DNA from 2 places in the Acidovorax cavernicola genome. Region 1 is predicted to be linked to the other one. Evidence: riboswitches for the same ligand, from Rfam matches in the RefSeq annotation. Region 1 holds a riboswitch; the other holds the start of a gene.

Evidence for each region. A riboswitch is a leader RNA that binds a small molecule or an ion and turns the genes downstream of it on or off. The one in region 1 is predicted to bind S-adenosylhomocysteine.
Region 2: it holds a riboswitch for S-adenosylhomocysteine, as region 1 does, so the genes downstream of both, metH (methionine synthase) here and ahcY (adenosylhomocysteinase) in region 1, are expected to answer to the same signal.

Annotation. Positions count from the first base shown of each region.
Region 1 covers NZ_QXMN01000003.1:256,574-266,922, reverse strand. The annotation lists gene D3H34_RS05725 (HAD-IIB family hydrolase) at 1-770, opposite strand, end outside; gene D3H34_RS05720 (ABC transporter ATP-binding protein) at 867-1,862, shown strand; gene D3H34_RS05715 (ABC transporter permease) at 1,937-2,719, shown strand; gene D3H34_RS05710 (ABC transporter permease) at 2,721-3,524, shown strand; gene D3H34_RS05705 (peptide chain release factor 3) at 3,549-5,177, opposite strand; gene D3H34_RS05700 (GNAT family N-acetyltransferase) at 5,254-5,841, opposite strand; gene D3H34_RS05695 (alpha/beta fold hydrolase) at 5,872-6,945, opposite strand; gene D3H34_RS05690 (hypothetical protein) at 6,942-7,385, opposite strand; gene phaP (TIGR01841 family phasin) at 7,507-8,004, opposite strand; S-adenosyl-L-homocysteine riboswitch at 8,245-8,313, shown strand; gene ahcY (adenosylhomocysteinase) at 8,381-9,820, shown strand; gene D3H34_RS05675 (TlyA family RNA methyltransferase) at 9,826-10,349, shown strand, end outside.
Region 2 covers NZ_QXMN01000048.1:22,675-33,023, forward strand. The annotation lists gene D3H34_RS26565 (LysR family transcriptional regulator) at 1-872, opposite strand, end outside; gene D3H34_RS26570 (PACE efflux transporter) at 983-1,420, shown strand; gene D3H34_RS26575 (lipase secretion chaperone) at 1,442-2,356, opposite strand; gene D3H34_RS26580 (esterase/lipase family protein) at 2,372-3,427, opposite strand; S-adenosyl-L-homocysteine riboswitch at 3,561-3,636, shown strand; gene metH (methionine synthase) at 3,659-6,421, shown strand; gene D3H34_RS26590 (ArnT family glycosyltransferase) at 6,524-8,275, shown strand; gene D3H34_RS26595 (glycosyltransferase family 2 protein) at 8,272-9,246, shown strand; gene D3H34_RS26600 (GtrA family protein) at 9,254-9,667, shown strand; gene D3H34_RS26605 (amidohydrolase family protein) at 9,696-10,349, opposite strand, start outside.

The sequences.
Region 1 (10,349 bases):
ACGTAGCGCGGCAGGTGCTCCAGCTGCGGCACGAAGCGCGCGACGTTCGCCACGCCGATGCTGTGCGCGAAGCTGCGGAACATGAGCTGGTCGTTGGTGGAGTCGCCCACGTAGGCCCAGCGGTCCATCTCGTCGTCGAGCGTGCGGCCCCAGAGTTCGCGCACGATCCAGCGCGCCCCCTCGAGCTTGTCGTTGTCGCCGTACCAGCCGTTGATGTGGATGCTGCTCACGGTGGCGTGCATGCCTTCGCCGCGCATCAGCGCGACGACGCGCGCGATGGTGGCCTCGTCGAGCGTCACGAACTCGCTGTGGTCGATGGCGATGTCGGTCTCGCGCCCGGGCGAGTCGGTGGCGCGGCCCGCGCCCGGAATCTCGCTTTCGATACGCGTCAGCACGGCCTGCATGCGCGCGAAGTTGGCGGCGCGCGTGGCGGCGTCCTGCTGGTAGCGCTTCTCGACCCCGTCGCCATTGCCGTCGGTCGCGGGCAGCAGCGCCACGGCGCCGTTCTCAGCCACGATCGCATCGACCGGCCAGCTGTTCACAAAAGGCAGGCTCCAGCCCACCGGCCGGCCGGTGATTGCGACCACCGCGAGGCCCGCGGCCTTCAGGTCCGCCAGCGCCTGCAGTGCATCGGGCGTGATGGCGCCGTCGGTGGTGAGCGTGTCGTCGATGTCGGTGAACACACCGGTCAGCGTCGCGCGCGCGTCGGCGGGCCAGCGTGCGAGCGGCAACAGGTGATGGGGCGAGGCGGGCAGGGGAGGCGAAGACATGGACGGGATTCTCGGGAAGGCCCGTGATCGTACCGGCGCTTTCGTGTAGCATCCCGCCCCCCGCCGATCTCCAGGGCCGGCGCGACGCTCTCCACCATGCCTCACATCCTCGTCGATCACCTCCGCAAGACCTACCGGGTGTCCGAGCGCGACCCCGGTCTGCGCGGGGCGCTGCGCGGCCTGCTGCAACGGCGCCACCGCACGGTGGAGGCGCTGTCGGACGTGTCGTTCGCGTTGGAGCGCGGCGAGCTGCTGGGCTTCATCGGGCCGAACGGCGCGGGCAAGTCGACCACCATCAAGATCCTCTCGGGCATCCTGCGGCCCGACGGCGGGCGGGTGGAAGTCGATGGCCGCGACCCCTTTGCCGACCGCGAGCGCCACGTGGCGCGCATCGGCGTGGTCTTCGGCCAGCGCACGCAGCTGTGGTGGGACCTGCCCGTGGGCGACGGTTTCGACCTGCTGCGCGACATCTACCGCGTCGATCCGCAGCGCTACCGCCGCACGCGCGACGAGCTGGTCGCGCTGCTGCACCTGGAGCGCGTGCTCGACCAGCCGGTGCGCCAGCTCTCGCTGGGCCAGCGCATGCGCGCGGAGATCGCCGCGGCGCTGCTGCACGAGCCCGACATCCTGTTCCTCGACGAACCCACCATCGGCCTCGATGCGCCTTCAAAGCTCGCGGTGCGCGACTTCGTGCGGCGCGCCAATCGCGAGCGCGGCACCACCGTGCTGCTGACCACGCACGACATGCACGACATCGAGGCCCTGGCTCAGCGCGTGATCGTGATCGGCCATGGCCGCGTGCTGGCCGACAGCCCGGTCGAGGCGCTGCGCGCGCAGGTGATGGCCGAGCGTCGGCTGGTGGTCGATTTCGCGCAGGACGCCACGCTGCCCGCGCAGGTCGAGGGCGCCACCGTGCACTCGCGCGACGGCCAGACGCTGGTGCTCGACTTCGATCCGAAGCAGACCCCTGCGCCCGCGCTCATCGCCCGCATCGCCGGCGCGCACGCGGTGGAGGACATCCGCCTCGAAGGCCTCGCGATCGAAGCCGTCATCGCGCGCTTCTACGCCATGCACGGAGCGGCCGAGGCGTGAGCACCTCGGCCACCTCGGGCCTGCGCGATCTTGCCCGGCCGTACGTCGCGGCGTTCGTCTCGCGCTTCCTGCAGATGCTGCAGTACCGCACGGCGGCGCTCGCGGGCTTTGCCACGCAGTGCTGGTGGGGCGGCATCAAGGTGATGGTGTTCGCCGCGTTCTACGGCGGCACCGCCATCGCGGGAGCGGCCTCGTCGATGTCGCTGGCCCAGGCCATCACCTACACCTGGCTCGCGCAAGGTTTGCTGGTGCTGATGCCATGGCTGGGCGACCCCGAGGTGGCCCAGGCCGCGCGCACCGGCGCGGTGGCCTACGACCGGCTGCGCCCGGTGGACGCCTACGCGCTGTGGTTCGCGCGCACGGCCGGATGGATCGCGGCGCGCCTGCTGCCGCGCGTGGCGCTGATGGCGGCCTTCGCGGCGGTCGTGCTGCCGCTGGCGGGGCTGGGCGACTGGGCCTGGCAAGGGCCCGCGAGCGCCGTGGCCGGCGCGGCATTCCTGCTGTCGGCGGTGCTCGGCCTGCTGCTCTCGACCGCGATGGTGATGCTGCTCAACGTGGCGACCACGGCGGCACTCAACGAGCGCGGCATCCAGGCGGTGGCGACACCGGTGGTCATCGTGTTCTCGGGCAACCTGCTGCCACTGGCGCTGCTGCCCGACGCCTGGCAGACGGCGCTGCTGGTACAGCCGCTGGCAGGGCTCATCGATATTCCGGCGCGGCTGTACTTCGGGCAGCTCGGCGGCTGGCATGCGCTCGCAGGGCTGGGCCTGCAGTGCTTCTGGATCGTGGCGCTGGTCGCGTTCGGACGGCTGACGATGGGGCGCACGATGCGCAGCCTGCAGGTGCAGGGTGGCTAGGGTGAGCGCACTTTCCCTCTTCTTCCGCCTCATGGCCGCCTCGATCAGCGGCCAGGCCCGATACCCCGCGTCGGCCTTGCTGCTGACCCTGGGCCAGTTCCTCGGCACGGGCATCGAAATCGTCGCCGTCTGGGCGCTGTTCCATCGGTTCGGCGAGGTGCAGGGCTGGGGCATCGGCGAGGTCGCGCTGTTCTACGGCCTGGTGAACTGCATGTTCGCCCTGGCCGACGCGCTGGGTCGCGGCTTCGACGTGCTGGGCACCGAGTTCCTGCGCACCGGCACCTTCGACCGGCTGCTGCTGCGTCCGCGTCCGCTGGCGCTGCAGCTCATGGGCCACGACGTGCGCATCAGCCGCCTGGGCCGCTTGCTGCAAGGCGTGCTCGTGCTGGCCTTCGCGACCGTGCAGGCCGACATCGCATGGACCCCGGGCGCCGTGGCCGTCGCGCTGTTCGCCATGGCCGGCGGCATCGCGCTGTTCCTCGGCATCCTGGTGCTGCAGGGCACGTTGTCGTTCTGGACGGTGGAGAGCCTGGAGATCGCCAACGTGCTCACCTACGGCGGCGTGCAGGCCGCGCAGTACCCGCTGGCGCTCTATGCGCAGTGGTTCCGCCGCGTGCTGACCTTCATCGTGCCGCTGGCCTGCGTGGCGTACTACCCGGTGCTGGCGATTCTCGGCAAGCCCGATCCGCTGGGCGCGCCGGCCTGGGTGGGCATGGTGTCGCCGCTCGCGGGCTTCGTGTTCCTCGCGGCGGCGTTCGGCGCGTGGCGCATCGGGTTGCGCCACTACACCTCGTCGGGCAGCTGACGCGCCCGACGGTCGATCCGTCGATCAGCCCGCGCTTTGCAGCGCCAGCCCCGCGTGCTCGCGCAGCGGATGGAAGTGGATCTTCGGAAAACGCTCCTGCGCCAGCCGCACGTCGTACGGCGAGGTGCACAGGAAGGCCAGCGTGTCGGCCGCGTCCTTGGCCATGCGCACCGGGTAGGCGTTGATGAACTCGCGCAGCTCGCCCGGGGTATCGGCCGTGATCCAGCGCGCGCCCGTGTACTGGCAGCCTTCCAGGCGCACGTCGGCGTCGTACTCGGCCTTCAGGCGGTGCTGCACCACTTCGAACTGCAGCTGGCCGACCGCGCCCAGCAGCATCGGGCCGCCGACCTCGGGGCGGAAGACCTGGATCGCGCCTTCCTCGCCGAGCTGGGCCAGGCCCTGCTGCAGCTGCTTGGTGCGCAGCGGGTTCTTCAGGATGACGGTCATGAACAGCTCGGGTGCGAAGAAGGGCAGCCCGGTGAACTGCAGGTTCGCGCCGTCGGTGATGGTGTCGCCCAGTTGCACGCCGCCGTGCGTGGTGAAACCCACGATGTCGCCCGCGTAGGCCTCTTCCACCGCCTCGCGGCGCTGGCTCATGAAGGTCACGACGCTGGTGGGGCGCAGTTCCTTGGCGGTACGCTGCACCTTCAGCTTCATGCCCGGCGTGTACTTGCCCGAGGCCATGCGCACGAAGGCGATGCGGTCGCGGTGGTTGGCGTCCATGTTGGCCTGCACCTTGAAGACCACGCCCGCGAAGTCCTTGTCCTCGGGCTGGATCTCCTTGACCACCGGCTGGCGGTTGACCAGCGTGGTGCTGGTGCGCGACTGCGGCGAGGGGGCCAGGTCGACCAGCGCGTCGAGCACTTCCATCACGCCGAAGTTGTTCACGCCCGAGCCGAAGAACACCGGTGTCTGCTTGCCGGCCAGGAAGGCCTCGCGGTCCCAGGTGGGGGAGGCGCCGGTGGCCAGCTCCATGCTTTCCATGGCGTGCTCGAAGTCGGCGCCGAAGCGCTTGACCAGCGTGTCGCGCTCGGCGAGCGGAATGGTCTCGAAGTCGTGCGGCAGCCGCTCGCTGCCCGACTCGAACACCGTCATCGCCTGCGTGCGCAGGTTCATGATCCCGCGGAAGCTCTTGCCCTGGCCCACGGGCCAGGTCATGGGCACGCAGGGCATGCCGAGTTCGCGTTCCACCTCATCGAGGATGTCCAGCGGCTCGCGCACTTCGCGGTCCATCTTGTTGACGAAGGTGATGATGGGCGTGTCGCGCTGGCGGCAGACCTCGATCAGCCGGCGCGTCTGCGCTTCCACGCCGTTGGCCGCGTCGATCACCATCAGCGCCGAGTCGACGGCGGTGAGCACGCGGTAGGTGTCTTCCGAGAAGTCCTTGTGGCCGGGCGTGTCGAGCAGGTTGATCACGTGCTCGCGGTACACCATCTGCATCACCGACGAAGCCACCGAGATGCCGCGCTGCTTCTCGATTTCCATCCAGTCGGAGGTGGCATGGCGCGAGGCCTTGCGTGCCTTCACCGAGCCGGCGATCTGGATCGCGCCCGAGAACAGCAGCAGTTTTTCGGTCAGCGTGGTCTTGCCGGCGTCAGGGTGGGAAATGATCGCGAAGGTGCGACGGCGGCGGGTTTCGGCGAGAAAAGACAAGGTGGGCAATCTGCAGGGGAATCCCCCGATTTTAGGAGGGCGCCTCGCAAGCCCCCTCAACCCCCCGCCTATGGGCCTAAAACGCCTCCGTCACCCCATACGCCCGCATCTGCGCCTCGACCTGTGCCGCGTCCTGGCTCAGCATCACGAGGTCGTGCGCCTTGCCCTCGCGGTCCTTCACGTGGCGCGTCAGCAAGGCCTCGGGCCGGAAGCCCAGGGCCTGGAAGACGGCGATGGCGCCGCGCTGGTCGACGGTCATCTGGGCGACGATCTTTTCCTGCCCGTGCGCGAAGGCCAGCGCGCAGCCTTCCTGCGCCAGCTGCTGGCCCAGGCCGCCGCCGCGCAGCGCGGGCGACACCAGCACGCGCAGCTCGGCGACGTGGCCGGACCACGAATGCGGGTCGCGAATGACGGCCGCGCAGCCCAGCACGGCGCCGTCGCGCACGGCCAGCACGCTGTCGATGTCGCCGCGCTCGATGGCGCGGACCCAGGCGGCCATCACCTTGGGCTCGGTGATGTCGCGCGGCAGGAAGAGCAGGTCGTGCGCCGGCAGTGCCTGCGCGAAGGCCAGCACGGCGGGGGCGTCGGCGCCGCTCATGAGGCGCAGGGTGATCTCGCCGTCCGCATGGGCGACGGTGCGTGGGTAGGTGCGTGAAGCGATCATCTTCATCTTGCCGTGGTTGTTGGGTCTTCGTCAGGTGGAACGCACGCCCAGCCACTCGTCGAGCTTGGGCCACAGCCGCCGCACGGCATTGGTGCCGGCCGCCAGGCTGACGTGGCCGCCCTTGAGCACCACCTCTTCCTTGTCGGTGGAGCCGATGCCGGCGATCAGCGGCTGCCCCGCTTCGTAGGGCACGATGTGGTCGTGCTGCGCGAGCGCGTGCAGCACCGGCACGGTGATGTTCTTCAGCAGCACCTTGCGCCCGCCTAGCACCAGCTCGCCCTTGTGCAGCTTGTTGTCCCACATGAGTTCCTTCACCGTCTGTCGGAAGTACTCGCCGGCCAGCGGCAGCATCTCGGCACCCCAGCGGTCGAACATGCGGTACGACTTGACGAACTCGTCGTTGGCCATGTTGTCCCACAGCTGCACCAGCCCGGCGCCGCGCCCGGCGGGGCGCAGCATGTCGAAGGAGGCGAACAGCATCTCGGGCGGCACGTTGCCCACGGTGTCGATGAGACGGTCGACGTCGAAATAGCGCCGGTCGGACCACGCATGAAAAAGCTTCATGCGGCTGAAGTCGATCGGCGTGGTGAAGAGCGCCAGGTTCTTCATCGGCCCGCCGGGATGCAGCGCCGCGTACAGCGTGGAGAGCACGCCGCCCATGCAGTAGCCGGCGACGGTGACGTCTTCTTCGCCCGAGTCTTCCTGCACGCGGCGGATCGAATCGGGAATGAAGTCGAGCACGTAGTCTTCGATGCGCAGGCGCTTCTCGTCGGGGCGCGGCGCGTTCCAGTCCATCACGTAGACGTCGTAGCCCTTGAGCAGCAGGTACTCGACCATGCTCTGGCCCGGCGCGAGGTCGAAGATGTAGGCGCGGTTGGTGGTGGCCATCACCATCAGCACCGGCACGCGGTAGATCTCGTCGACCATCGGACGGTAGTGGTACAGGCTCAGCGTGCCGCGCCGGTGGATCTCGTCCTTGGGCGTGAGGCCGACGGCGGGCGCGGTCGAGGTGAGGAAATCCAGCCCCTTGATGTTGCGCTGGATCGTGCGCTCGATCTCGCCGCGGATGTCGGGCAGCTGGAAGGTGTCGGCGGGCGCGCTCATGGGCGGCGCTTTCCGGCGGGGCGTTTCTTCGGGGCGGCTTTGGCTGCCGGGGCAGGCGCCGCTGCGGGCGGCTGCTTGGTGCGTCGCGGCCGGGGCGGCGCGGTGGCGGCATCGGCAGTTTGCGCGGTCCGTGGGGTCGTGCCGGCCTCGCCTTCCAGCGCGCGGCGGATGCCGGCCAGGTGGTCGTCGATGCGGTGCAGCTGCTCGCCCAGCGCCTGCAGGTCGGCGCGCGTCGGCAGGTTCAGCAGCGTGAGGTAGCGCGCCATCAGGTCGCCCAGCGCCTTCTGCGCGGTGAGCGAGGCGTTCATGCCGCCGTGCATGCCCTGGCGGAACGGGTCCGAGGACATGGCCTCGTTGGCGAATTCGTTGGTGCTTTTCTCCCACTGGGCCGTGAGCTCGCGCCACATGGCCATGGGATCGAGGGACGGAAACTGGCTCATGAAAGACCTCCGCCTGGGTGTGTTGTCTCGTTGTCTACGGTGGTGTTTCCCGCGGTCGTCCGGCCGCGTGGCCCGGGCAACGGCGAACCGCTGCCACTTGGCCGTCCTGGTTGTCTTCCTGCTACTTGCGCTGCAGCAGCTTCGTCACTTCGTCCACGTTGGCCTGGACGCGCTGGCGCACCACGTCGAAGGCGTCCGCCTGCGACTTGGCGGCGAGGTCGGCCAGTTCCTTGATGTCGTCGATGGCGCGCTGGAACGACTGGCGGCCCAGCTCGTCGAGCTTGGCGAGGTTCTCTTTCGGGTCCTTGCCGGGCATGGACTTGGCGGCCGTCTGCCATTCGGCGATGGCGCTCTTGATCATCTCGGTCTGCCGCTGCACCACGGTCTGCAGGCCCTGGTAGGACTTCTCGTTGGCCTGCATCAGCGCCTGCAGGTCCTTGCGGCCGCTGTCCAGCAGCTTGCCGGCGCCGCCGGTCAGGTTCAGGCTCTGCAGGCGGTCGGCCATGCCCTTGAGGTTCTTCATCGGATTGAGCATGTCCGCGGCGCTGGGCGCCGCCTGCTTCGCGCCGGCGCTGCTGGCGGTGGTTTTCTTCGCGGCGGCTTTCTTGGCAGTGGCCATGGTGCGGAATCTCCTGTGTCGGGTGATGAAAACAATCGAACGGGTGAAGGCAGGCAGCGGCCGGGCGGCCGGGGCCCGCCGCCACGATACGCCGCGCCGGTGCGCCTCAGGGCGTTGGAAGCGCGGATTTGCCTGCGGAGTTTCCCGGGGTGGTCCACGCGACGAGGAGCATCCCGCGCTTTCCGCGATGTGGGATGTCCGGGCCGATTGGCGGGTGGAACGGCCCCGACTACAATCCGGCGCTCCGAGGAGCGTTGCAGCGCCGTCAGGCGTGAGGCTCGGACCACATCGCAACCACGCTCACCCGCTGTTCTCGCGGTGAGTCTTTTTCTTCCCCGTACGCAGTGGCATCTTTCAAACCAGTTTTGGAGTTCTCATGAGCGCTGTTCTCAAGCCCACCCCCGTCTCGACCGCCGACCAGGCGATTGCCGACCTGTCCCTTGCCGCCTGGGGCCGCAAGGAAATCAAGATCGCCGAAACCGAGATGCCCGGCCTGATGGCCATCCGTGAAGAGTTCTCGAAGGGCCAGTCGCTCAAGGGCGCGCGTATCACGGGCTCGCTGCACATGACCATCCAGACGGCCGTGCTGATCGAGACGCTGCAAGCCCTGGGCGCGCAAGTGCGCTGGGCCTCGTGCAACATCTTCTCGACGCAGGACCACGCCGCCGCCGCCATCGCAGCCGCCGGCACGCCGGTGTTCGCCATCAAGGGCGAGTCGCTGAAGGACTACTGGGACTACACCCACGCCATCTTCGACTTCGGCCCCAAGGGCTCGAAGGGCGAAGGCCCGAACATGATCCTGGACGACGGCGGCGACGCCACGCTGCTCATGCACCTGGGCCAGCGCGCTGAAAAAGACCTGGGCGTGCTCGCCAACCCGACGAGCGAAGAAGAACGCATCCTCTTCGCCGCCATCAAGGCCAAGCTGGCCGTCGACGACACCTGGTACACCCGCAAGTCGGCCGAGATCATCGGCGTGACCGAAGAGACCACCACCGGCGTGCACCGCCTGAACGAAATGTCGGCCAAGGGCACGCTGCTGTTCCGCGCCATCAACGTGAACGACTCGGTCACCAAGAGCAAGTTCGACAACCTGTACGGCTGCCGCGAATCGCTGGTCGACGGCATCAAGCGCGCGACCGACGTGATGATCGCCGGCAAGGTGGCCTGCGTGGCCGGCTACGGCGACGTGGGCAAGGGCTCGGCCCAGGCCCTGCGCGCGCTGAGCGCCCAGGTGTGGGTCACCGAGATCGACCCCATCAACGCTCTGCAGGCCGCGATGGAAGGCTACAAGGTCGTGACGATGGAATACGCCGCCGACAAGGCCGACATCTTCGTGACCACCACGGGCAACAAGGACGTGATCCGCCACGAGCACATGGCCGCCATGAAGGACCAGGCCATCGTCTGCAACATCGGCCACTTCGACAACGAGATCGACGTCGCGTCGATCGAGAAGTACGAGTGGGAAGAGATCAAGCCGCAGGTCGACCACATCACTTTCCCGGACGGCAAGAAGATCATCCTGCTGGCCAAGGGCCGCCTGGTGAACCTGGGCTGCGGCACGGGCCACCCGAGCTTCGTGATGTCGTCGTCGTTCGCCAACCAGACCATCGCCCAGATCGAGCTGTTCACCAAGCCCGACGCCTACCAGGCCGGCAAGGTCTACGTGCTGCCCAAGCACCTGGACGAGAAGGTCGCGCGCCTGCACCTGAAGAAGGTCGGCGCCATGCTCACCGAGCTGACCGACGCTCAGGCCGCCTACATCGGCGTGGACAAGAACGGCCCTTACAAGCCGGACACCTACCGCTACTGATCCGCGTGCGCGCCGATCAATTGTTGGTGGAGCGCGGCCTGGCCGCCTCGCGCTCGCAAGCCGTGCGGCTCATCGCCGGCGGCATGCGCTGGCGCGATGCGGGCACGGGCGACGCGTGGCGCAACGTCGTCAAGAACAAGGACGAAGTGCCCGAGTCGGCCGAGCTCGAACTGGCCGATGCCGCCGAGGCACGCTACGTGTCGCGCGGCGGTCTCAAGCTCGAAGGCGCGCTGAAGGTCAGCGGCGTGGACGCGACCGGCAAGCTCTGCCTGGACGTCGGCCAGTCGACCGGCGGCTTCACCGACTGCCTGCTGCAGCACGGCGCCGCCCGCGTGGTGGGCGTCGATGTGGGCCACGGGCAGCTGCACCCGCGCATGCGCGAGGACGAGCGCGTCGTCGCCATCGAAGGCGTCAATGCGCGGGCGTTGTCGCCGGCCGACCTGCAGGTGGACGATGACGAAGATGCAGAAGCTGGCGAGGCCCAAGAAGCGGTTGAAGCGATCGAAGCCCCGGCCGAGCCGCGCTTCGA
Region 2 (10,349 bases), on a different contig from region 1:
ATCAGATCCACGAAGCGTTGCGCGCCCAGGCCCAGCGGCCGTTCGCGCGACCACACCACGTCGACCCACAGGTCGAGCCCGTTGCTGAGGTTCTCGAACGGGATCTCCACCAGCGCGCCCGCCGCCACGTGCGGCCGCGCAAAGGTGCGCGGCAACCAGCCCCAGCCCAGCCCGGCGGTGATCAGGCTCAGCGCGGCCAGCGCGTTGTCGGTGCGCCAGACATGCCGTGCGAACACGAAGCGTGGGTCGCTGGTGCCCAGGTCGCGCCCGGCGACCACGATCTGGCGGGTGTTGGTCAGGTGCTCCTCGCGCAGGCGCCCGCCGACCGCCGCGCGCAGCACGGGGTGGTCGGGCGCCATCACCGCCACCATGATGTCGCTTCCGACCTCCTGGAAGCCCTCGCGGCCGTCGAGGCTGGGCCGTTCGAACACCAGCGCGAGCTGGGCCCGGCCGCTGTGCAGCAGCGCGAGCGCGTCGGCCTGCGGCGCGGCCAGCACCTCGACCTGCAGCAGCGGGTAATCGTCGGCCAGCGCGGCCAGCGGTCCGCTCCAAGGCGCGGCCAGCAGTTCGGGCGCGATGGCCAGCGTGAGCCGGTCTTCCAGCCCCTGCGTGAGCGCCAGTGCCTGCACCTGCAACTGCCGCAGCTGGGCCGCGAGCAGCCGCGCCTGGGGTTCGAGCGAGCGCGCGGCGGCGGTGGGCTGGGGCTCGCGCCCGCTGCGGTCGAACAGCGACAGCGCCAGCTCGGCCTCCAGGTTGGCGATGGCCATGCTCACGGCCGAGGGCACCTTGTGCAGCGCCCGGGCGGCGGCCGAAAAGGAGCCGTGGTCGATCACGGCCAGGAAGACTTCGACGTTGTCGCTGGAGAAAGCCATGGCACCTCGACTGGTCTGACCTATCAATAAAACTGAAATAAGTTAACTTTTTATATCAGTAAAACACAAATAAAGTCCACCCATCGCAGTCAAACACACAGAGAAAAGTCATGCAGGGCATTCAGCGTCGGATCGTTTACATCTCCCTCTACGAGGGCATCGCCATCGTGGCGGCCAGCGCCGGTCTGGCCCTGATGTCGGATGCGGGGCTCGGCCACTCGGGCCTCCTGGCGGTGGGCGCCTCGGTCATCGCGGTGATCTGGAACCTGACCTTCAACGCCCTGTTCGAGCGCTGGGAGTCGCGCCAGGCGGTGCGCGGGCGCAGCCTGAAGCGCCGCATCGCCCACGCCATCGGCTTCGAGGGCGGCTTGATCGCCTTCCTGGTGCCGATGCTGGCCTGGGGCCTGGGCGTGTCGCTCTGGCAGGCGCTGGTGATGGACCTGGGCCTGGTGGTGTTCTTCCTGGTCTACACCTTCATCTTCAACTGGGCCTTCGATCGCGTGTTCGGCCTGCCGGCCTCGGCGATGGGTGAAGCGCAGCCTGCGTAAGCCTGCGCTTACTTAATCAGTTCACCGCGCCGGCTTGGGTGCGGCGGCCGAGCGCATCGCCAGGGCGCCGCTCAGGCGCAGGCGCTCGCTCTCGTTGAAGAGCGTCTCGCGCAGACGGGCCTGCTCGGATTCGGGCGCGCTCGCGTAGCGGTCGAGCCGCGCGTTCCATTCCTGGGTTTCCTGGTCGAGCGTGGCCAGGCCGCGCGCCACCTCGTAGCCGTAGGCCTCGCTGCGCGCGGCAAAGCGCTCCTGGGGGCTCGCGCCGCGCGCCTGCAGTGCCTCGGTCTGGCGCATCACGTCGAGGTGGGCCACCGCGTCCTTGCGCACTTCGCGCTGCGCGGGCGACAGCCAGGCCTGCTCGCTCTGCGCGAGCGCCGCCGCGCGCTGCTCGGGCGTGAGGCCGGGGTTGGACAGCAGCTCCATCTTCTCGGCCATGAACTGGTCCTGCCGGATCTGGTCGCCGAACAGGCCTTCGATTTCCTCGGGCGCGAAATACTGCCGGCGCACCGCCTCGCGCGCTTCCAGGCTGCGGCGCAGGAAGGCCGGGTCGTTGGCCGCGGGCGGTTGCAGGGTGCGCAGGGCCTCCTGCATGTCGACGTAGCGCTCCAGCAGGCCCAGCGCACGCACGCGCCAGTCTTCGCGCAGGTGCTTGGCAAGCAAGGCCGGCGCGCGGGCCATCAGCGTGGCCTTGCTGTCGGCTTGTGCTTCGGCGAGCACCTGGTCGAAGAGGGCGATCAGGTCGCTGGTGAGCAGGGCATCGGGGGCCGCGGCGGTGGCGGGCGGGCGCGGTGCGGGAGACAACGGAGCGACGGCCGTGGTCGCCGCTGCAGGCGCGGTGGTCCGTGGCGCATCGACCGCACTCGGGCCCAGCGCCAGCCAGCCGGCCCCCACGGCCACCAGCGCGATCGCGCCGAGGGTCACGGCCACGCCGCGCATGCCTGCTTCGCCTCCTCAGAGCCCGGCGCTCTTCAGCCGCGCGGCCTGTTCCCTGAACAGCTCCGGCACCTTCTTTTCGTAGTACGGGAATTGGCTGCCGTAGGTGTTGCCGAAGGCCTGGTTCACCTCGTCCAGGTGGTTCTGGCGGTAGTCGCCCAGGTGGGTGCCCAGGCGCGTGGTGCAGACCGCGAGCAGGCCGTCGTTGGCCTCGCCGAAGAAGAACAGGCCGCCCAGTGTCGACAGTGCCGTGTCGCTCGGGTCGAACAGGTTGAAGCCGGTCGACACGCCCGACCACGAGTAGTAGCGCACGTTGTTGACCACGGCCGCGCCGCTCTTCACGTCGCACGACGAGCCCGCGGCGGGGCGCCCCTGCGGAAACTTGGCGTCGAAGGCCGCGCCGCCCGCCGTGGTCAGTGAGGCCAGCGCGTTCAGCGGCACCTCGGGCAGCTGGCTCGGGTCCTTGCCCGAGAGAAAACCGATCAGCCCCGTCAGCAGGCCGACGGCCTTCACCACCAGGGTCTGGGCGATGCCGCCTTCGGGCAGCTTCGCGAGCAGGTCGGCCACCTTCGAGCCGCCGTTGGCGCCGCCCACCGACGTGACCGAGGCCACCATGTCCGGCGCCACCGCCGCCACGTAGCGCACCGTGGGCGAGCCCTGCGAATGGCCGATCAGGTTGAACTTGAGCGTGGGGTTCTGCTCCATCGCGCGGATGGTCTTGAGCTCCTGCAGCAGCTGCTCGCCGCGGATCTCGGAGGTGTTGGTGCCCGACACCTGCGCCACGTACACCTTGGCGCCCGCGCCGGCCAGCTTGCCGGGGATGTCGTAGAAGTAGTCGACGCCCAGCAGGTTGTCGAAGCCCAGCAGGCCGTGAACCAGCACGATCGGGTAGCGGGTCTTCGCCGTGTCGGAGGTGACGCGGGCCTCGACCCGCGTGGCGGTGTCGCTGGCGGCGGCGTGGGCCGGCGGCGCAAGAACGACGGTGGCCGCGGCGGCCAGGAAACCGCAGCTCAAGGCCACGGCGCGCATCGGGGTGGCTGCATGCTGCAACCGGACATTCCACTTCCTGGCCATCTGGCGCTCTCCCTTACGTTTGGTTAAAAACACGAACGTTCGTTCAGAAACGGTGGGCGCATTCTGTGGACACGGGCGGGAATGAAAACTGGGGTTTTCCCAGGGCGCCATCGAATCGACCTAAAATGCGCGACTTCCCAAGGAGCGTTGCAGCGGTTCGCCACAGAGGCGAATCGTCAGGCTTGGGGCGACAACGACGCTCGCCTGTTCGACTCTTCCGCAGGTGAGGCCATGTCCCAGATTCCCGCATCCGTTTCCGCTCCCGTTGCTCCCCCTCCCATGAAGCTGTCCGGCCTGGAGCCGGTCGCCATCGGCGAAGGGTCGCTGTTCGTCAATATCGGCGAGCGCACCAACGTCACCGGCTCCAAGGCCTTCGCGCGCATGATCCTCAACGGCCAGTTCGAGGACGCCCTGGCCGTCGCGCGCCAGCAGGTGGAAAACGGCGCGCAGGTGATCGACATCAACATGGACGAGGCCATGCTCGACAGCAAGGCCGCCATGGTGCGTTTCCTGAACCTCATTGCCAGCGAGCCCGACATCGCGCGCGTGCCGGTGATGGTCGACAGCTCGAAGTGGGACGTGATCGAAGCCGGCCTGCGCTGCATCCAGGGCAAGGGCATCGTCAACTCCATCTCCATGAAGGAGGGCGTCGACAAGTTCAAGCACGAGGCCAAGCTGGTGAAGCGCTACGGCGCCGCCGCGGTGGTCATGGCCTTCGACGAGAAGGGCCAGGCCGATACCTACGCACGCAAGATCGAGATCTGCGAGCGCGCCTACCGCGTGCTGGTCGACGAGGTGGGCTTTCCGCCCGAAGACATCATCTTCGACCCGAACATCTTCGCCATTGCTACCGGCATCGAGGAGCACGACAACTACGCGGTCGACTTCATCAACGCCGTGCGCTGGATCAAGCAGAACCTGCCGGGCGCGAAGGTCTCGGGCGGCGTGAGCAACGTGAGCTTCAGCTTCCGCGGCAACGACCCGGTGCGCGAAGCCATCCACACCGTGTTCCTGTACCACGCGATCCAGGCGGGCATGGACATGGGCATCGTCAACGCCGGCATGGTCGGCGTGTACGACGACTTGGAGCCGACGCTGCGCGAGCGCGTGGAAGACGTGGTGCTCAACCGCCGTCCCGACGCGGGCGAGCGCCTGGTCGAAGTGGCCGAGACCGCCAAGAGCGGCGCCAAGGACGACAGCAAGAAGCTCGAATGGCGCGGCACGCCGGAGCACCCGGTGCCGGTCAACCAGCGCCTGTCGCATGCCATGGTGCACGGCATCACGGACTTCATCGTGGAAGACACGGAAGAGGCCTACCAGGCCATCCTCGCCACCGGCGGGCGTCCACTGCACGTGATCGAAGGCCCGCTCATGGACGGCATGAACATCGTGGGCGACCTGTTCGGCCAGGGCAAGATGTTCCTGCCGCAGGTGGTGAAGTCGGCGCGCGTGATGAAGTCGGCCGTGGCCCACCTCATTCCCTACATCGAGGAAGAAAAGCGCCAGGACGAGGCCGCGGGCCGCGACGTGCGCACCAAGGGCAAGATCATCATCGCCACCGTGAAGGGCGACGTGCACGACATCGGCAAGAACATCGTCACCGTCGTGCTCCAGTGCAACAACTTCGAAGTGGTGAACATGGGCGTGATGGTCCCGTGCCACGAAATTCTGGCCAAGGCGAAGGTCGAGGGCGCGGACATCGTGGGCCTGTCGGGCCTCATCACGCCCAGCCTCGAAGAGATGCAGTACGTGGCCGGCGAAATGCAGAAGGACGACCACTTCCGCATCAAGAAGATCCCCCTGCTCATCGGCGGCGCCACCACCAGCCGCGTGCACACCGCCGTGAAGATCGCGCCGCACTACGAAGGCCCCGTGGTCTACGTGCCCGACGCCTCGCGCAGCGTGAGCGTGGCGCAGAGCCTGCTGAGCGACCAGGCCACCGCGTACATCGACGAGATCAACGCCGACTACGACAAGGTGCGCGCGCAGCACGCCAACAAGAAGCAGGTGCCGATGTGGCCGCTGACCAAGGCGCGCGCCAACAAGACGCCCGTCGATTTCGCGCGCTTCGTGCCCACGGTGCCCAAGTTCATCGGCCGGCGCGTGTTCAAGAACTTCGACCTCACCGAGCTGGCCAAGTACATCGACTGGGGCCCGTTCTTCCAGACCTGGGACCTGGCCGGCCCGTTCCCCGCGATCCTGAAGGACGAGATCGTCGGCACCGAGGCCGTGCGCGTGTACGCCGACGGCCAGCGCATGCTCAAGCGCCTGATCGAAGGCCGCTGGCTCAGCGCCAGCGGCGTGATCGGCTTCTGGCCCGCCAACACCGTGAATGACGACGACATCGAGCTGTACACCGACGAGTCGCGCAGCGAGGTCGCGCTCACCTGGTACGGCATGCGCCAGCAGACCGAGAAGCAGATGATCGACGGCGTGATGCGCCCGAGCCGCTGCCTGGCCGACTTCGTCGCGCCCAAGGACAGCGGCGTGAAGGACTACGTCGGCATGTTCGCCGTCACGGCCGGCCTGGGCGTGGAGAAGAAAGAGAAGTTCTTCATCGACGACCTCGACGACTACTCGGCCATCATGCTCAAGGCCCTGGCCGACCGGCTGGCCGAGGCCTTCGCCGAGGCCATGCACCACCGCGTGCGCACCGACCTGTGGGGCTACGCGCCCGACGAAGGCCTGAGCAACGACGACATGATTGCCGAGAAGTACCGCGGCATCCGCCCCGCGCCCGGCTATCCGGCCTGCCCCGACCACAGCGTGAAGGGCCCGATGTTCGACCTTCTGAACTGCGCGGACATTGGCATGACCCTGACGGAGAGCCTCGCTATGATGCCCGCCGCCAGCGTGAGCGGCTTCTACCTCGGTCACCCCGATGCGACGTACTTCAACGTCGGCAAGATCGGACACGACCAGTTGCAGGACCAGGCCGCGCGGCGCCATACGAGCGAATCGGAGCTCGAGCGCCTCTTGGCGCCGAACCTTTGAACCTGCCGGTTGGCCGGCCCTCCGGTGTGACCGGCCACGGGAGTTGATATTCAGAAGCTGATCTTTGCCGCCGCGCACTACGCCCAGTTCGCGGTCTTCGTGATGGCCTGCTGGGGCCTCGGTCGCACGGTGCTCGCATGGCTGCGCCCGCCCTCGCGCCGCGATGCCTGGCTCGAAGCGGCCATGGCCGCTGCGCTCGGCGTCGGCCTCTACATCTGTGCGTTCCAGGCGCTGGCCATCTTCGGGCTCTTCCGCCGCGAGGCGACGCTGGGCCTGATCGGCGCGGGCGTCGTGGCCGCCGCGTGGCAGTGGCGCGGCTGGCGCGCCGACGTGCGCGCGCTGCGCGCGGCCGCGCCTGCCGCCGCACCATGGACCCGCTACGAGCGCATCGCCGCCATCGCGCTGGCGCTGGTCGTGTTGCCCGCGCTGGTGGCGCCACTTGCACCGCCGGCCGCCTTCGACGAGCTGATGTACCACCTGCCCTATGCACGGCTGGTGGCGCAGCAGGGCACGCTGGGCATCCACGACTGGCTGCGCTACCCCTGGTTCCCGTACAACTACAACCTGCTGTACGCCGCCGCGCTGCAGGTAGGCGACGACGTGCTGCCGCACTTCCTCAACGGCCTGGCGGGCGCGCTGTCGGTGCTGATGATCTTCCGCCTGGGCATCCTGCACGCCAACCGGCTCACCGCCTGCATCGGCGCGGCCATCTGGCTGGGCATGGGCGACTACGCCAACGCGCTGATCGATATGGGCGTGGCGCTGTTCGTGCTGTCGGCCTTCGTGGCGCTGTGGTGGTGGCGTGAATCCGAGCCGCTGCGCGACGGCACGCGCTGGCTTTCGCTGGCGGCGTTCTGCCTCGGCGTGGCGGCAGGCTCGAAGTACCAGGCGCTGATCTTCCTGCCGCTGGTGGCGGTGTTCGTGGTGCGCCACGAGCGCCGCGTGCTGCGGGCCTGGGCGCCGGCGCTGCTGTGCTTCCTGATCCCGTGCATCTACTGGTACGCACGCAACGCGATCATGACGGGCGATCCCTTCAACCCGATCGGCGCGCGCGTGTTCGGCTTCAGCGAGTGGGTGCCGGCCGACTACGTGCAGCAGGTGGCCGACGTGCGCGACCACGCCGAGATGCCCAACGCGCTGATCTGGTCCGTGTTCCTCGCGCCTTTCAGCGTGCTCTGGAAGCGCTCCGCCGCTGTGCGCGCCGCAGGCTGGTTCTGCCTGTACTCGGTGGCCGTGTGGGTCGTGACCTCGCGCTACCCGCGCTACCTCATGGCCTCGTTCCCGCTGCTCGCGGTGACGGCGGCCGTGGGCTGGCAGGCGCTGTTCAGCGGCATCGCAGCGGGCGTGCGCCGCCTGCGCGGAGCCAAGGCCGCCGCACCCGTGGGTCCACGCAGCGGAGCCGGCATCGGCGACTGGGTCGTGGTGCTGCTGCTGGCCGTGCTGGCTGCCGTCTCGGTCGGCCAGACGGCCACCAAGGTGTCGATGATCTCGCTCACGCCCGAGGCGCGCGAGGCCTTCCTGCGCAAGCACGTGCCGGGCTACGGCGTGATGGACTATGTGCGCCGCAACGTGACCGGCCGCGTCTACCAGATCGCGCTGAACGAGGCGATCTACTACGGCCCCAACCCGATCTGGGGCGACACGCTCGGGCGCTGGCGCTACCGCGACTACCTGCTGCTGTCGCCCGGCGACACCGCGCGCAAGCTGGCCGCCGAGGGCTTCACCACCGTGGTCATGTCGCCCGAGATGGTGAAAGTGCTCAGCGTGCGGCCCGGCTTCGACCAGTACTATGGCCTGCTGCACGAACAAGACGGCAGCCGGGCCTACCGACTCCTTCCGACGACCGCACCATGACCGACGACCGATCTGCCTCCCTGTCCGCCATGCCGCGCATTGCCGCCGTCATTCCCTGCTTCAACGAGGCCCTGGCCATCACCCAGGTGATCGAGGGCTTTCGCGCGGCCCTGCCCGGTGCCGAGATCCACGTCTTCGACAACAACTCCACCGACGACACGGCCGCCGTGGCCCGCGCGGCCGGCGCGATCGTCACGCACGTGGCCGCGCGCGGCAAGGGCAACGTGGTGCGGCGCATGTTCGCCGACGTCGAGGCCGACATCTACGTGATGGTCGACGGCGACGCCACCTACGACACCACCGCCGCGCCGCGCCTCATCGCGCGGCTGGTCGAAGGCAACCTCGACATGGTGGTCGGCAGCCGCGTGGACGACGGCCAGGACGCGCTCACCTACCGCGCCGGCCACCGCTTCGGCAACCGGCTGCTCACGGGCACCGTGGCGCAGCTGTTCGGCGGCGGCCTGACCGACATGCTCTCGGGCTACCGCGTGTTCTCGCGCCGCTACGCCAAGTCGTTCCCCGCACTGTCGCAAGGCTTCGAGATCGAGACCGAACTCACCGTGCACGCGCTCGAACTGCGCATGCCCTACGCCGAGGAATCCACGGCCTACAGCACGCGCCCCGAAGGCTCGCACAGCAAGCTCTCGACCTACCGCGACGGCTGGCGCATCCTGAAGACCATCGGCAAGCTGTTCGTGAGCGAACGGCCGCTGCAGTTCTTCTCGATCGTCGCGGCGGTGCTCGCGCTCGGCTCGCTGGCACTGGCCGTGCCGCTGTTCATGACCTACGCGCACACCGGCCTGGTGCCGCGGCTCCCCACGGCGGTGCTCGCCACGGGGGCGATGCTGGCGGCGCTGCTGTCCTTCGTCTGCGGCGTGGTGATGCACACCGTCACGCTCGGTCGGCAGGAGGCCAAGCGGCTGCGCTACCTGGCGCAGCCCTGCGTTCGCGAGAGCCTGCGCGCGCGTTGATGCAGCGATGAAGATCGGGCGCGAGTTTCTGTCGTTCGCCGTGGCCGGCGTGATCGGCTTCGTGGTGGACGTGACGGTGCTCTACCTGCTGGCGCCGCTGCTGGGCTGGTACGGCGCGCGCGTCGTGTCGTTCCTGGCTGCCGCCACCACCACCTGGCTCTACAACCGCCGCTACACCTTCGCGGCGAGCGCGGCCGGTGCCGCCACGGGGCGCTCGGTCTGGCGCGAATACCTGGGATACCTCACGACCATGCTGGTCGGTGCGGTGCTGAACTACAGCGCCTATGTGCTCACCTTGCACTGGGTGGAAGGCCGCTGGGCTGCCGCGCTCGGCGTGGCGCTGGGCAGCATCGCGGGCCTGGGCGCCAACTTTCTCTCGGCGCGCTACTTGGTCTTTCGCTCGCACCGCAACGGCGGCTGACGCCGCCGCCGGACGCGCTCAGGCACGTTCAGTGTGCGCCTGACACCACCACCGGGATCTCGGTCGCCGGCGGGGTGTTGCGGCTGCGGCCGCAGCGCACGAGGCCGTCGATCATCACCATGCCCACGCCCGGGATGTCGCCCAGTTGCACGCTCTCGAGCAGGCCCGGCGCGGGCGAATGCTGGGCGCGGTCCATGAAGACGAAGTCGGCCGCGCGACCCACTTCGATGAGGCCGCAGTTGAGCTTGCGGATCTTCGCGGTGTTGCCGGTGGCGAAGCAGAACACCAGCTCGGCCGGGATGTTCGCGATGGACGACAGCATCGCCACCATGCGCAGGATGCCCAGTGGCTGCACGCCCGAGCCGGCCGGCCCGTCGGTGCCCAGGATCACGCGGTGCGGGCACTTCAGTTCCAGCGCCGCACGGGCCGCCGCGATGGCGACCTTCTCGTTGCCGTTGTGCACGATCTCGATGGCGCGGGAGCTCTTCTCGCACAGCTCGCACACATGCGCCTCGGGCAGCGAGGTGTGGCCGCCGTTGATGTGGCCGATGACGTCGGCGTCGGCCTCCAGCACCACGTCCTTGTCGATCAGGCCCGAACCGGGGATCGACGGGCCGCCCGTGTGGATCGTGCTCTGGATGCCGTACTTGCGCGCCCAGGCCACCATCTCCTTGGCCTCGTA